DNA from 2 places in the Rahnella aceris genome. Region 2 is predicted to be linked to the other one. Evidence: predicted binding sites of a transcription regulator. Region 2 holds the regulator's gene; the other holds the start of a gene.
The links. Region 2 encodes Fur, which represses iron uptake genes when iron is present. Its sites were predicted from a motif close to ATAATAATGAGAACNACTATCAA; they were not measured.

Region 1 (5,911 bases), on a different contig from region 2:
CACGATATCCTGCATGGTGCGTCCGGTATTTTCCACCAGCTTCGCGCCGGTGTTAACACGTTCAACCGACTCGGCAATCAGCCCTTCGATCTCTTTCGCTGCCTGCGCACTGCGCTGTGCCAGTATGCGGACTTCCGAGGCGACGACTGAGAATCCGCGACCCTGTTCACCGGCACGCGCGGCTTCAACCGCAGCGTTCAGCGCCAGGATATTGGTCTGGAACGCGATGCTGTTGATGACGGACGTAATTTCGGCGATACGTTTTGAGCTGCCGGAAATCTGCTGCATGGTGTCGACCACTTCGCCGACTTGTTTGCCGCCGAGCGTTGCGGTGCCTGAAGCCTCGCTGGCCAGTTTGCTGGCGTGATGGGCGTTATCGGCGTTCTGTTTCACCGTCGCGCTCAGTTCTTCCATGCTGGCGGCGGTTTCTTCAACCGCGGCGGCCTGCTGTTCGGTGCGTGAGGAAAGATCGGTATTCCCGGCGGCGATTTCAGCCGCCGCGTGAGAAACCTGTGAAACGCCGGAGCGGATTTCATAAATCATCGTACTGAGATTCTGGCTCATCGCGGACACCGCGTTCATCAGCATACCCAGCTCATCGCGACGTGTGGTTGGATGCGCGACAGTCAGATCGCCCCGCGCAATCGCCTCCGCCGTTTTCAGCGTATCGCGCAGCGGCTGGGCAATCTGGCGGGTGATTCGCCATGCAATGATAATCCCCACCAGCATTACGATCAGCGTAATCACCATCATGATCATCTGTGCATTACTGATGTCTTTATGCGTGTTATCCAGTTCATTTTTGAATATTTTTGCGACCAGTGTGTTCATCTCAGCGGCTTTTACTGTCAGCAGCTGCGAGTTCTTTTGTTCATCTTCGTAAGCCGGCATGTAGGCCATAACGTGATCTTTATAGGTCGCCAGCGCACTCATCAGCGGGGCGAGTGTGGCCTGCTGATCCGGCAACAGTAATGCGTTCAGCTTTTTAGCATTGGCCTGCGTATCATCAATTGACTTTAACAGCCTGGCTTCCGATTCCTTGTTGATGTTGAGCAACAGGCCGCGCACGTCATAACGCACGTTGATCAGTTTTTGAATGACTTCGGCCAGTGAAAGACGAATGGAAGGATCGGCATCTTCCACACGCAGCTGATCTTGTAAACGTTTCACAACGGCTTCGGTTTCGGAAAGATTCCAGCTGGCGCGTACCGCATCTTTGCGGTCGACGGCTTCTTTAAATGCGGCTTGTGCCTGCTGATATTCATGAATTTTTACCGGCACCTGCTCCAGTTCTGCCTGCCCAGCGGCATCCCATTTCAGCTTGTCTTTCGACTGCTCAATCAGTTGCGACAGCGCGTCAATGTTGTCCTGATTTTGTTTGAGATATGCCGGATTGTAATTGAGCTGATAAAGCGTACGGCTGAGGCGGGCATCATTGAGTAATGCGTTCATCTGATTACTGAAATCGACTTTTTCCGCACGCTGACTGATGTCGTTAAATTTAATCATTCCCGCAGTGGTAATGACGGCCGCGATCAAAAGCACCAGCCCGAAACCCAGACCCAGTTTGGTGCCGACCTTGAGATTGTTCATCCACTGCGAAAGACCCGATCCGTTACTCATAATCATTCTCCGTCAAACATCCCTTTTAAATAGACATGCGTTTTTGTGACGCCTTTGTGAACAATCTATCGGTAGGTTGTTTAATAAACTTTATAGGATCTGTGGCGTATTTTTGATTAATGCGAGCGGGGTCTAATAATGGTGGGAAACGGAAGAATAATTCGCTGTAAAACAGTGATCATGCATACAAATTCAGGACATAAAAAAGGCGGGTCACTGACCCGCCATTGGCGAAAACATCATCATGCCCGCGAAGGGCGGCAGGGCGAAATTACTTCGCTTCAGCCAGACGTTTTGCTGCTTCGTCCCAGTTTACAACAGCCCAGAAGGCTTTGATGTAATCAGGGCGTTTGTTCTGATATTTCAGGTAGTAAGCGTGTTCCCACACGTCCAGGCCCAGCAGCGGGTAACCGGAAGCGCCGGAAATGGCTTCGCCCATCAGCGGGCTGTCCTGGTTAGCAGTAGAAACAACCGCCAGTTTGCCGTCTTTCAGCACCAGCCATGCCCAGCCTGAACCGAAACGAGTGGTCGCTGCTTTCTCAAAAGTTTCTTTGAAAGCGTCAACGCTGCCGAAATCGCGTTCGATCGCAGATTTCAGTTCGCCCTGCAGGGTGGTGCCGGTTTTCAGGCCTTTCCAGAACAGGCTGTGGTTAGCGTGGCCGCCTGCGTTGTTACGCAGTGCAACTTTCTTGTCTGCAGGAACCTGATCCAGTTTGGTGATCAGTTCTTCAACCGGCAATGCAGCCAGTTCCGGCAAGCTTTCCAGCGCAGCGTTAGCGTTGTTCACGTAAGCCTGGTGATGTTTAGTATGATGGATTTCCATCGTTTCTTTGTCGAAATGCGGTTCGAGTGCGTCGTATGCGTAAGGCAGTGATGGCAGTGAATAACTCATGTTCATCGTCTCCATAGTGTAGGGCGGCACCGTCATTGTGAGCACCGCGTAATCAGTCGGATCATTATAGTTAATTAAATGATATTGAAAATGATTATCTATGCTCCATGCTTTGTGCGGGTACTCGTAAGCGCCTGTTATACGGGGCTTAGAACCAGATAACCGCAAACAATCCTAAATTGTCTAAAGGCACGCGGTGCTTAGAGAGAGTTAACGTAACCGCTGCGGATGCGTATACACCGTTGCCCGTCCCGGTTTACTGAAACCGACCAGCGTCAGATTGCATTTTTCGGCAACGTCGACTGCGAGCGTAGTGGCGGCGGAGACGGCAAACAGGATTTCGATGCCGCACATCGCGGCTTTCTGCACCATTTCATAGCTGGCGCGGCTTGATACCAGCGCGGCGCCGGATATCCAGTCGTTTTGTCTGGCACGCATACCGAGCATTTTATCGAGCGCCACATGACGGCCCACATCTTCGCAGCCACCCAGTAATTCACCTTCCGGCGTGATCCACGCGGCGGCGTGGGTACAGCCGGTGAGCTGGCCGATTTCCTGCACGGATTTCAGCTGGTGCAGCGCGTTGTCCAGATTTGCCAGATCAAAGGTTTGACTGAACGGCAGCGGCGCGAGCGGGCGGAATAAATCGCCTAACTGTTCGATGCCGCAGACGCCGCACCCGGTACGGCCCGCCATGGCGCGGCGGCGTTCTTTCAGCCCGGCGAAACGGCGGCTCGATAATTCGATGTTAACCTCAATCCCGTTACAGTTTGGTGTCACCTCCATCCCGTAAATATCACTGACCGATTCAATAATCCCTTCTGACAGCGAAAAGCCCAGCGCAAAGGCGTGCAGATCTTTCGGTGAAGCCATCATGACCACATGCGAAATGCCGTTATAAACCAGCGCAACGGGCACTTCCTGAGCAATCCAGTCATCTTCCGGCTCATTGAGATGTGCGCGCTGCATCACCGTTTTTTGGCTGGCTCCGATGATCTGAGTCACTTTTTTGTCATCTTTTTCGCCCAGTTCGTTTACTTGATGGACATCCATTAGCAATAACCTTATAAACATTCCGGCTACATAAGCCGTACAAAAACTATGGGTACTTGGCTTTAATTTTAACGCTTCCGCATCAGCTGCGGAAAGCGCCAATTTGAAAAGCAATGTGTTAACAGATGATGGGAAGGAGTCTTTCATGCAAGTCAGCAGAAGACAATTATTCAAAATATGTGCGGGTGGTATGGCCGGCACCACGGCGGCATTATTAGGATTTACTCCTACCATGGCGCTGGCGGAAACCCGCCAATACAAACTGCTTCGCTCCCGTGAAACCCGCAACAACTGCACTTACTGTTCCGTAGGTTGCGGAATACTGATTTACAGCCAGGGCGATGGCGCGAAAAACGTCACTGAAAATATCTTCCACGTAGAGGGTGACGCCGATCATCCGGTCAGTCGTGGCTCGTTGTGCCCGAAAGGCGCAGGCGTGCTGGATTACATCCACAGCGAAGGCCGTCTCAGATATCCGGAATACCGCGCTCCCGGTTCCGATAAATGGCAGCGCATCACGTGGGACGAGGCGATTTCCCGTATCGCCCGCCTGATGAAAGATGACCGCGACGCCAACTTCGTCGAGAAAAATGAAAACAACGTGACGGTCAACCGCTGGCTGACCACCGGCATGCTGTGTTCTTCTGCGGCCAGTAATGAAACCGGTCTGCTGGATCAGAAATTCACCCGCGCGCTGGGTATGGTGGCGATCGACTGTCAGGCCCGTCTGTGTCATGGCCCGACCGTGGCGGCATTAGCGCCAACCTTTGGTCGCGGTGCGATGACGAACAACTGGGTCGACATCAAAAACGCCAATGTGATTTTAATTATGGGCGGAAATGCGGCAGAAGCGCATCCGGTCGGATTCAAATGGGTGATTGAGGCCAAAACCAAAAATAACGCCAAAGTCATCGTCGTCGATCCGCGCTTTAACCGCAGTGCTGCGGTGGCCGATATCTACGCGCCGATTCGCGCTGGTTCTGACACGGCCTTCCTGCTCGGCATGATCAATTATCTGATCACCCACAATAAAATTCAGACCGAATACGTCCTGGAATACACCAATGCCAGCCTGCTGGTACGTGAAGATTATGAATTCAACGACGGTCTTTTCAGCGGTTTTAACGCGGCGAAAAAATCCTATAACAAAGAAAGCTGGCACTATCAGCTGGATGAAAAAGGCTTCGCGAAACAGGATAAAACGTTGCAGGACCCGCGCTGTGTCTGGAACTTGCTGAAAGAGCATGTTTCCCGTTACACGCCGGAACTGGTGGAACGTCTGTGCGGTACCTCGAAAGAAGATTTCCTGCTGATCAGCTCCATTCTGGCGGAAACCTGCGCGCGCGATAAAACCTCGACCATTTTGTATGCGCTGGGCTGGACGCACCATACCGGCGGCGCACAAACCATCCGCTGTGCGGCGATGATCCAGTTGCTGCTTGGCAACATTGGTATGCCGGGCGGCGGCGTGAATGCCCTGCGTGGTCACTCCAATATTCAGGGCTATACCGACCTCGGTTTGCTGTCGCTGAATCTGCCGGGTTACATGCCTTTGCCGTCGGAAAAACAGACTAATTTCACTGATTATCTGCATCAGATTACGCCCGCACCGCTGGTGGATGGACAGGTCAATTTCTGGAAAAACACGCCGAACTTTTTCGTCAGTATGATGAAAAGCTTCTGGGGCGATCACGCCACGGCGGAAAATGACTGGGGCTTTGACTGGCTGCCGAAATGGGACAAAAGCTACGACGTGCTGCAACAGGCCGAGCTGATGACCGAAGGCAAGCTGAACGGGTATATCGTGCAGGGCTTCAACCCGCTGGCGGCCTTCCCGGACAAAAACAAATCCTCGCGTGCACTCTCGAAACTCAAATATATGGTGGTGATCGACCCGCTGGTGACTGAGTCCTCAAACTTCTGGCAAAACCACGGTGCAATGAACGACGTGCAGACCGCCGATATTCAGACCGAGGTGTTCCGTCTGCCGTCTTCCTGTTTTGCAGAGGAAAACGGTTCGATTGTGAACTCCGGTCGCTGGCTGCAATGGCACTTCCAGGCCTCTGAGCCACCGGGTGAAGCGCTGCACGACGGCAAAATTATCGCCCGTCTGTTTATGAAACTGCGTGAGCTGTACCAGAAAGAGGGCGGTGCCAATCCGCTGCCGGTAATGAATATGGCGTGGGATTATCAGGATCCGCTCGACCCGCTGCCGGAAGAAATCGCCCGCGAAGCCAACGGCAAAGCGCTGGCTGATATTCATGATGACCAGGGCAATCTGCTGGCGAAAAAAGGCCAGCAACTTTCGACGTTTGCCCATCTGAAAAATGACGGCAGCACCGC
Region 2 (5,911 bases):
TACCCGTTTGTTTTTTCTTACTTATTCCATATTAATTCACGTCTTCCTGCTCAGAACGTTTCCCAGTTTTCAGCACTTTTCGCCGAAAGCATGCTGGTATCCGGACGCAATAACGGTGCGGAAATTGACTTCCCCGGACGTGAACCGACGCTCGTCACGCTATCTTTAAGTTTGAACGTAGCAACGGCATTGTTCAGCAATGAAGCCTGCTCTTCCAGTGATACTGCAGCCTGCGACGCCTGTTCTACCAGCGCGGCGTTCTGCTGTGTGACGCTGTCCATTTCTGTGACGGCAACCGCCACCTGACTGATTCCTTTGCTTTGCTCATCGGATGCAGAGGCGATTTCCGCCATGATGTCAGTGACATGCGTAATTGAGCGCACCACTTCATTCATCGTCTGACCGGCGTTTTCAACCAATTTCGAACCGCTGTCGACGCGGGAAACCGATTCGCTGATGAGCTGCTCGATTTCTTTCGCCGCCTGCGCACTGCGTTGTGCAAGATTGCGCACTTCGCTGGCAACCACTGCAAAACCGCGCCCCTGCTCGCCCGCACGTGCCGCTTCGACGGCAGCATTCAGCGCCAGAATGTTGGTCTGGAAAGCGATGCTGTTAATCACAGAAGTGATTTCAGCAATTTTCTTCGAGCTGCCGGAGATATCTTTCATGGTGCTGACCACGTCTGCCACGATGTTGCCGCCCTTCTGCGCGGTGGTGGAAGCCTCCATCACCAGCTGGCTGGCGTGATGCGCGTTATCGGCATTGTGTTTAACGGTAGCCGTCAGTTCTTCCATGCTGGCAGCGGTTTCTTCCAGCGCCGACGCCTGTTCTTCCGTACGGGAAGACAAATCGTTGTTCCCGGCTGAAATTTCTGACGCGCCCTGATAGATGTGATTGGTGCAGTTGCGGATGGTCTGAACGGTATTGACCAGGCTCAACTGCATCTCGTTCAGCAACGGAATCAGCTTACCGGCGCAGTTTTTACCGAATTCTTCCAGATAAAACGTCAGATCGCCGCTGGCGATCACCGCGAAGTGACCGCGGATTTTATCCAGCGGCTTCACCAGCGCCATCACCAGATAACGGTCAGTCAGCAATAAAATCACCAGCCCGATACCAAATGCCGTCAGCAGAATCACTTTGCTAAATGACGTCAGATGGGTGGATTGCCGTTGTGCCGCATCAAAATCGACAGCGATCTGACCGCTGACTTTTTCCATTGATGAGCCAAAGCTGCGGCTCAGTGCAGGCACGGTGGAATTGGCTAGCTGGTTATAGGACTCCGTATTTTTGCTGCGGGCTGCGTCGAACAATGGCGTGACGCCCTGCGTGATCAGATTTTCCCAACTGGTGATTAATTCCTGCACGGAGGAATCTTCCAGCCCCGGATGCGGTGCCGCTTTAAAACTGGCCAGAGCCTGCGTCAGCCCGCTGAGTGATTGTTTGGCGGTATCAAAAATTTCCGGACCTTTTGACGGATCGGCCTGAAGCTGTGCCACGGCGCGGCTCAGGCGCGTCACGGTACGAAAATACTGATCATTTCCTTTATTGATCAGCGCCATATTGTTGACCAGCTCGGTACTATTTTTGGTATTTTGGGTCAGTGTGTCCAGTGAGGTGACGGTGTAAAGGGAAACACCTGCCCACATGACGCAAAAGATGCCAAGAATGGTTAATAAAGCGGCCCTGATGGTGATATTTTTTAAAAACTGCACGATATGCCTCTCTCGAAACATGTCTGTTTCTGGCCTGAGGATTGACGGGGATGCGGAGAATCAAGACAGGTAACCAGCAGGCAAGTGCCCCAGGACATGTTTGAACACCTCTCCGGGCATCGATTTCTTTATTATGTTGAGATTGCTCCCGAATCATCTATCGGCGGAATGTTCTCGAAATTTAGTATTGTGACAACTTATTTCTCAAACTTGCTTTTGACCTCATTAACCCTGAGGTTAATTCGCCGCAGGTGAAAGCACACAAAGGCGATAACACATAAAAATATTGCCCGATAAACTTATTTCCCAGTTAAGAAGGCGAGCAGAAGCATATTCTCCGCCGCACGAGTTTGCTATCATCTGCATTATTATTGCCTGCGTTGCAGAGCACTTCATTGAGAACAAGAGGTTAGGTAATCTTATGGCCGTTGTAGGTATCTTCTTTGGATCCGATACAGGTAACACCGAAAACATCGCAAAAATGATCCAGAAGCAATTGGGTAAAGATGTTGCAGAGGTGCATGACATTGCGAAGAGCAGCAAAGAGGATCTGGAAAAATTCGATATTTTGCTTATCGGCATTCCAACCTGGTATTACGGTGAAGCGCAGTGTGACTGGGACGACTTTTTCCCAACGCTGGAAGAGATAGATTTCGAAGGTAAGCTGGTGGCACTGTTTGGTTGCGGTGACCAGGAAGACTACGCCGAATATTTCTGCGATGCGCTGGGCACCGTGCGCGATATCATTGAGCCACGCGGCGCAGTGATTGTCGGACATTGGCCTACCGAAGGTTACCACTTTGAAGCATCTAAAGGCCTGGCGGATGATAAGCACTTCATAGGACTGGCAATTGACGAAGATCGTCAGCCCGAACTGACCAGCGAACGTGTTGATGCCTGGGTGAAACAGATCACAGAAGAACTTAGCCTTTCTGAAATTATTGGCTAAAAACCCTGTTGGCCCTGAGGATTTATTCTACAATTGAAGGGCCAAACTATTACTGAAATTAACAATTTAACTGCTACAAAATTGTAACTTTCGGTCGTATCAAGGTACACTGAGTTCCTCTGTTTTTTCTATTGATCAAGTCGTTGCATTCCAAATGTGACCGGCAATTTGTGATCTTTATTAACAGGCTGTCGTTGACGAGAATTGGCACATTGCGTTAAACGAAGAGACTAAACGAATAATTTTGTGCCGCCGATGCCACAGGCTGCATGCCTCAACTTGATTAGCACATAGTAACAGGACTGAATCCGCATGACTGACAACAACACCGCACTGAAGAAAGCCGGCTTAAAAGTCACGCTTCCGCGCCTCAAAATCCTGGAAGTGCTGCAAGCGCCGGAAGGTCATCACGTTAGTGCGGAAGATCTTTACAAGCAACTGATTGATATGGGTGAAGAAATTGGCCTGGCGACGGTTTACCGCGTTCTGAACCAGTTTGACGACGCCGGTATTGTCACCCGTCATAACTTCGAAGGCGGCAAGTCCGTATTCGAACTGACCCAGCAACATCACCATGACCACCTGATCTGTCTGGATTGCGGTCGTGTGATCGAATTCCGTGACGAATATATTGAAGGTCGTCAGCGTGAGATTGCTAAGAAACACGGTATCAAGCTCACCAACCACAGCCTGTATTTGTACGGTCACTGTGAAGCAGGCGATTGCCGCGAAGATGACTCTTTGCACAACGATAAACCTGCGCAGTAATCTGCACAGGCTTTGACTAAATTAACCGCTGAAAAGCGGTTTTTTTATGTCTGATATCGACGCAGATTGAGCCCGGATAGCAGGCATAAAAAACCCCGGCAAGCCGGGGTATGTTTCGCTGCTGAGATTCACGACTTAGGTGAATTGTTCGTTTTTATTTCCTGCCAGATTTTCCCGCAATCAGCAGCATATGCCTGACCGTCGCCAGTTTTACGCGCCGTCAGACATCGCTGGTAATCCAACACACGTACCGTTTCTTGTTCCGCAAATTGCTGGTGGGCTTTTTCCTGTTTCAGTTTATTCAGTAACACCTCGCAGGATGCCAGTTTGTCCGGATTGCCTTCTGACGTATTGATACAGGCACGGTAATCTTCCCGCGTTTGGGATATTTGTGCCTGATCGGCGGTGGGTGCACAACCGGCCAGCAAAACAGCCGAAACCATGATCATCAGTACTTTATTCATCGACATAGCGACCTCAGAAAATAGTAAATGGAGCGATAACGATGAATTTCACGTCTTTTTCATCCTGGAAAATGTTGCCGTAACCGCCGCCCCAGCTCGGAATATCCGAATGGTTGTCGTACTGGGTGTAATGCAGTTTGAACAACGTCCCTTTGGCGCGCCCTTCCTGAATGGTGTACAGCGCATCCAGGCTCCATGCGCTTTCTTTCAGACGCTGGCTCTGGTCATAAGCGGCGTTGGTGCTCGGTTTGGCATCCCAGGCATAGACGTACGAACCACCGACCGCGAAGCCCGGTAAATCCCATTTCGCCAGATCATACAATACGCCTGCATATACTGCTTTTTCACCGTTGGCGTTGAAGTCCGAGCGGTTGTCCCACCACACATCAAGACGGCCGTTTGAGGAAGAATAAGTCGGGGTCATGCGCTGCAGGAAGTAGCCCTGATTCCCTTCCGCTTTCACCATCGTCCCTTCCAGACGCCAGTTAAACTGCCCGGTGGTATAGCCAAAGGTCAGTGCCTGCAACCATGCCAGACCGTCATACAGACTGTTCGGATCATTCTTGTCACTGATGCGGTCTTCTGCACCATAGAACTGATAGCTGGTGGTCAGCGGATTGCCCAGCAGATCCATTTTGTACGAGGCCTTAGCAAAGTACTGATCGACATAACTTTCAGCCTGGCCAAATGCGCCTTCCAGTACGAAGTCATTTTTAAAATCATATTTCGCACCGAGCGAATGAATATAAGAAACGCCGGTTTTCTTGTCATTCTGGCGGAAATCATCCATTTCCAGATGCCACGGCGATTTATATTCATCAGCCCACATATAGGAGAAACTCAGTTCACCCGGGTCACCGAAATCGTGTTTATAACCGGCTTCCGCACCGCGATACGTACCCGGCATAAAGCTCCAGTGCGGTGCGATCAGCGTCTGTCCGGTAGGCTGAATATACCCTGCGTGCCCCCAGAATCCGCCGTATTTGAATTTACCGGCTGCCTTATAAAGACTGACCCCACTTTTATCCCCGGAGTAATCTTCGTCGTAGGCGCGGTTGCTGTTGGAAAAGGCGATTTCGTTGGGATGGCCGCTCTCGCTGCTCTCAGCCATTTCAATCGCCGTAAAGGCTGCGATATCAATACCAAACATGTCCCAGGCATAGCCGGAAGAAAAATCGAGGTTCAGGTTAGCGGTAGAATGCGAAAGGTTGGTTGTATAGTCTTTGTAGTGGTCACTCGCCGGATCCATGTCCTTGCGGTCACGTTCACGCTGCCAGTAGTACACACCGCCGGTCAGTGTGGAATCATCAATAAAACCGGCTGCTTTGGTCTCTTGTGAAAACATCATTCCGCCACCCAGTAAGGTGCCGGCGAGAGAATACATGGCAGGTTTCAGGTAAGCCGATCCCCTGCCCCTGTTACGGCGCTTGTGCATAGAGATTCCTCATGTTGACTAAAAAAACGAGCAAAACCCAAACGGGTATAAAAAGCGGTCGCCAGAGGCGTAACCGGTTAAATCAACATCAAGAGTATTTTTCGCGACGCGAATTATCAATGAGTAATTAATCATTAATTATCGAAATATGACAAAGTGCACATAAAGATGAAAAAGCATTACAGAGGTATGCAGGAAAGGATTAAAGCAATGGACTATAATAATATATAATTAAAACATACGATTAAACAAAATCATCTTACAGTTTAAACGTTTCAGCAATATGAACGGCTGTGGCACAACGTTTTAAAAGTAAGCATAGGAAATACATTAATTCGCGACGAAAAACAAAAGGCATCTCTGACAAGAATAACAGGCGAAAAAAAACGCAGCCTGAACTGCGTTTTTGTTACCTCATACTGAGGACTTACGCGACGGGTTTGCTTTCCCAGGTATCACGCAGGCCAACGGTACGGTTAAACACCAGATGTTCAGCACTTGAGTAGCGGTTGTCGGCACAGAAGTAACCTTCACGCTCAAACTGCAGGCTGATTTCAGCCTGTGCAGCCACCAGTGATGG

Region 1: sodA (superoxide dismutase [Mn]) is a predicted target of Fur. The motif match lies at 2,594-2,616, and genes of this name have one in related genera.

The regions. Positions count from the first base shown of each region.
Region 1 is NZ_JAADJV010000004.1:351,639-357,549, reverse strand. It holds gene GW591_RS19835 (methyl-accepting chemotaxis protein) at 1-1,623, opposite strand, end outside; gene sodA (superoxide dismutase [Mn]) at 1,895-2,515, opposite strand; gene fdhD (formate dehydrogenase accessory sulfurtransferase FdhD) at 2,726-3,568, opposite strand; gene fdnG (formate dehydrogenase-N subunit alpha) at 3,714-5,911, shown strand, end outside.
Region 2 is NZ_JAADJV010000001.1:2,340,411-2,346,321, forward strand. It holds gene GW591_RS10715 (methyl-accepting chemotaxis protein) at 51-1,715, opposite strand; gene fldA (flavodoxin FldA) at 2,137-2,664, shown strand; gene fur (ferric iron uptake transcriptional regulator) at 2,977-3,432, shown strand; gene chiQ (ChiQ/YbfN family lipoprotein) at 3,561-3,896, opposite strand; gene chiP (chitoporin ChiP) at 3,910-5,280, opposite strand; gene glnS (glutamine--tRNA ligase) at 5,759-5,911, opposite strand, start outside.